DNA from 2 places in the Clostridium sp. NSJ-145 genome. Region 1 is predicted to be linked to the other one. Evidence: riboswitches for the same ligand, from Rfam matches in the RefSeq annotation. Region 1 holds a riboswitch; the other holds the start of a gene.
The links. Region 1 has a riboswitch for thiamine pyrophosphate ahead of thiD (bifunctional hydroxymethylpyrimidine kinase/phosphomethylpyrimidine kinase). Riboswitches for the same ligand answer to the same signal wherever they lie in the genome.

Region 1 (2,208 bases):
TAATAAGTCGTATAAAATAAATAAAAACAAAATTATTATTCGTAAAATTGTATAATGAAATTTTATTATAAGTAAATAATACTGTCAATGAAAAATGTAATTTTTTGATGAAATAGTAAATTATTAAATATTATGAGTTATTATATTGATAATTATTAAAGTATGAAGTAATAAATGAAGAAAGTATAGGAGTAAATAAAAATCGCGTTTCTAATCTAAAGCTATCCTAATATATGTTTATATAAATAAATGGTATAATATGGATGGTGATAAAGGGATAGAAAGGAGAGAAAGAGATGGAATTTCCGATGCATATTGTAGCTGCAGGGGCTTTGGTTACTAATGAGAGAGGAGAAGTTTTACTTGTAAAGAATCCTTATAGAGGATGGGAGTTTCCAGGAGGACAAATTGAAAATGGAGAAGATTTAATAGAAGGTGTTACTAGAGAGGTTTTTGAGGAATCAGGAATTATTATTAAGGTAGATAATCTTGTAGGGGTATATTCTAATACTAAATCGTATCTAGGGTGGGATAATGAGACAATAGTGCCTACTAAAGTTATTTTTGACTTTTTAGCAACTGCAGAAGGTGGAGCTTTAAAGTGTAGCGAAGAGAGTGTTGAAGTAGGTTGGTTTGAAAAAGATAAGGTTTTAAATATGATAACTGAACCGTGGTTACTTGATAGAGCTGAAGATATGTTAAAGTTTAATGGCGAAATAGTTTATAGGGTATATTCAAGTAGACCATATGAAATATTTAGAGAAACGAAGCTTTAGATAAAAATGATATGAATATTTCAGAAAAATATTTACAAAAGTGAATTGACAGTATATTACAAGGTATGTAATATAGATTATAAAGTAAATAGAAAATTGCTAGGGGTGCCTTTTGGCTGAGAGATAGCTTGCTATTAACCCTTGTACCTGATCTGGATAATACCAGCGGAGGAAAGCATCGTAATGTATTTAAATAACTAATAGTATTTTTATATATAAGCATAGCCATATTCTGTTGGAATATGGCTATTTTTTTATTCAAAGAATCCATTATGGTATCAGGGAAGTTTGATATTTACAATATTAAAACTAGGAGGAACAAAAATGAGAAATTACAAAATACCTACACTAACTATTGCAGGTTCAGATTCATCAGGAGGTGCAGGTGTACAAGCTGATTTAAAGACATTTAGTGCAATAGGGACTTATGGAATGAGCGTTATAACAGCAATAACTGCTCAAAATACACAAGGAGTATTTCTTGTGGAGGATTTAAGTGAAGAAGTTATAAGAAAGCAGATAGAAGTTGTGTTTGAAGATATTGAGCCAGCTGCTGTAAAAATAGGAATGGTATCTAGTCCAGTGATAATCTCTTCTATAGTAGAAACTTTAAAGAGGTATAATCCGAAATATTTAGTAGTTGACCCAGTTATGATATCTAAGAGTGGATATTATTTACTTAAACCAGAGGCTAAAAAGAGCTTAATAGAAGAGCTTATTCCAATGGCATATATAATAACACCAAATACCCTTGAGGCTGAAGAAATATCTGGGATGAATATAGAAACAGTAGATGATATGAGAGAAGTAGGAGAAAAAATATTAGAACTAGGACCTAAGTATGTTCTTATGAAAGGTGGACACTTAGAAGGAGATGCTGTTGATGTACTAATAGGTAAAGACACTTTTGAAATTTTTAAGCAAGAGAGATTAGATAGAAAAAATACTCATGGTACAGGTTGTACTTTATCATCTGCAATAACATCTCACTTAGCCTTAGGATATGACATAAAAGAAGCTGTTAGATTAAGCAAGGAGTATATAACTGAAGCAATAAGACACAGCTTTGATATAGGCAAAGGAGTAGGGCCAGTAAATCATTTTTATAAATTTGAGGATTAGTGAGGAATAGGCAATGTATGAATTAATTAATAAAGTAAAAGAAGTAAATCCGTTAGTATTACACTACACAAATGAAGTAACTATAAATGATTGTGCCAATATAACTTTAGCAATAGGGGCAAGTCCGTTAATGAGTTATTCGGATGAAGAGGTAGAAGAGATAGTAAGTATTGCAAGTGCTGTAGTAATAAATATTGGAACAATGAATTCATCTAGATTAGATTTGTTTATAAAGGCTGGAAAGGCTGCTAATAAATATAATAAGCCAGTAGTTTTAGATCCAGTAGGAGTGTTTGCTACAAAAACACGA
Region 2 (2,208 bases), on a different contig from region 1:
ATAGTATGTACAGATTGTGATAAGAAATTAAAAGTATTTAGCAATAAGTCATCAGAGGAGCATGCAGAATATTTAGGATTGCCTTTATTAGGAGAATTACCTATAAACTTAGAATTAACTGAGGCTGTCAACGAAGGAAGAGCAGAGGAATATATAAAAGATAATAGCTTATATAGTTTAATTTTTGAAGGATTATATTAAAAAGTAAAAAGCGATACATAAAAATCACCATCTGGGGAAAATTAGTATTGTGATTTTTTATAAGAGGTGATAATTATGAAAGCAAACGTAGATCAAGAAACTTGCATTGGATGTGGAATGTGTCCATCAATCTGTCCAGAAGTATTTGATATGAATGATGACGGAAAAGCACATACAATAGTGGATGAAGTTCCAGCAGGAAAAGAAGATGAAGCACAAGATGCAGCTAATAGCTGTCCAGTAAGTGCAATATCAGTAGATTAAAAAAAGATGCCTAATGGGCATCTTTTTTTATATATTAATATTTGAACTCGGATTAAGTGTTTTTAATATTTGATTTAAAGGTAGTAATCCTAATATTACTAAACAAATTAAAAGTTCTATACCTACAGCTGGACCATTTACTGCTAATGAATATATTGCAGGAGACATACCAGCAGGTGCATATTCACCAAAGAAAACAACTCCAGAAATAAAGTGGCATATAAATCTTAAAAACATTCCTACAGTAGCTCCAATTAGTTTTTTATCCCTAAAGAAGCCAGCTATCCCTACAGCCATAAATGGAAGAGGATAATCAAATAGTACTTGAATAGGACTTAATATATACGGATTAATCATTAGCTTTAATAAGCCAAAAAGGAATCCTGTAAATATCCCAACAGATGGTCCATAAACATATGAGATTATAAATATAGGAATCATGCTACCAAGAGATACGCTTCCACCACCATTAGGGAATGTGTAAAGCTTTATCATATCTAATATGATAGCTAATGCTAAAGCTAGTCCAATTCTAGCCATAAGTTGAGCATTAAATTTTATAGATTTAAATTTGATAAATGCAATTAGTAAAATACCGCATGCAAGTAATGTTAGTAGTGTTAATGGACTACTAAATAGTGTTTTAAAATTTTCTGATAAGGTTGCTAGAAAATTTGTCATAAAAAAATACCTCCTTGTTTTGCGCAAGAGGTACCAGTTAAACGAAAATAATAAAAATCCGTATATAGCTTCCCTACGCTGGTATTACCCAGATCAGGTAAAGAAGGGTTAATGATAAAATCATCTCTCAGCCAATTGGCACCCCTAGCACCTTATATAAGATATATTATATAAATTGCTAAAAAAAGTCAATAGATTTATCATGTATGTTAGAAGGTTTATAATTAATACTATAAGTGCCGTTGTACAATCTATCTAAACTTATATTACTACCTATTGGAGATGTATGGCTGAATGATGATAATGGTAGAGTAACAACTGAGTCATCTTCTAATAAGACAAATACTTCCGTTGGCGTATAATCTAAAATAGTTCCTTTCATATTTATTCCTCCTTAGATAACTTTGTGTTAGTTTATGTAATTTTAAAAAAAAATACACCTAAGGTTTTCCCTTAAGTGTAAAATTTATAAATACAAATCACCATAAACTAATCTAAATACTTTTAAAGATTCTTCAATCTTTGGCTTTAATAAAGATTTTCTGTAAGAAAACTCCTTTTCACCCAGAGGAGTTAAAGAATACAATTTTTGAGTTTTCTTTTTTAAATCATTCCATTCACCAACAACTAGGCCTTCTTTTTCTAGCTTTTTTAATAATGGATATATACCACCAGTACTAGGAGACCAAAGTCCTTTTGTTCTTTCAGATATTTTTGTTGATATATCGTTGCCGTTAGTAGGTCCCATACTTAATATATATAAAACATATATAGGTAAAAGTCCTTTAGCGAATACTTGCCCAACAGCTTCTTTTTCTTTCTGAACCTTTTTTAGTTCAGAAAGTTTTTGTTTATACTCTTCATGGAGCCTCTTTTCTTCTGCCTTTAGATCTTCTATGTTGCTAAAATCATAATTAGCCATAATTATTAATCAACAACCTTTACACAGAAGCCCATTAATCCTGGACCGCCATGTACACCAAGAGCAGGACTGATTTCAGAAAGTTTTAAGCTATTAATGTTGTCTAATCCTTTTAATGACTCCATGTATTTGATGGCTTC

Region 2: another riboswitch for thiamine pyrophosphate. It lies ahead of thiT (energy-coupled thiamine transporter ThiT); the one in region 1 lies ahead of thiD (bifunctional hydroxymethylpyrimidine kinase/phosphomethylpyrimidine kinase).

Annotation. Positions count from the first base shown of each region.
Region 1 is NZ_JAJNOS010000001.1:468,822-471,029, reverse strand. Features, by position in the region: gene LQE93_RS02395 (NUDIX hydrolase) at 297-776, shown strand; TPP riboswitch at 868-967, shown strand; gene thiD (bifunctional hydroxymethylpyrimidine kinase/phosphomethylpyrimidine kinase) at 1,101-1,898, shown strand; gene thiM (hydroxyethylthiazole kinase) at 1,912-2,208, shown strand, end outside.
Region 2 is NZ_JAJNOS010000013.1:63,016-65,223, reverse strand. Features, by position in the region: gene LQE93_RS12400 (Mrp/NBP35 family ATP-binding protein) at 1-201, shown strand, start outside; gene LQE93_RS12395 (ferredoxin) at 277-465, shown strand; gene thiT (energy-coupled thiamine transporter ThiT) at 493-1,146, opposite strand; TPP riboswitch at 1,200-1,302, opposite strand; gene LQE93_RS12385 (hypothetical protein) at 1,325-1,528, opposite strand; gene LQE93_RS12380 (PadR family transcriptional regulator) at 1,613-2,068, opposite strand; gene LQE93_RS12375 (DegV family protein) at 2,074-2,208, opposite strand, start outside.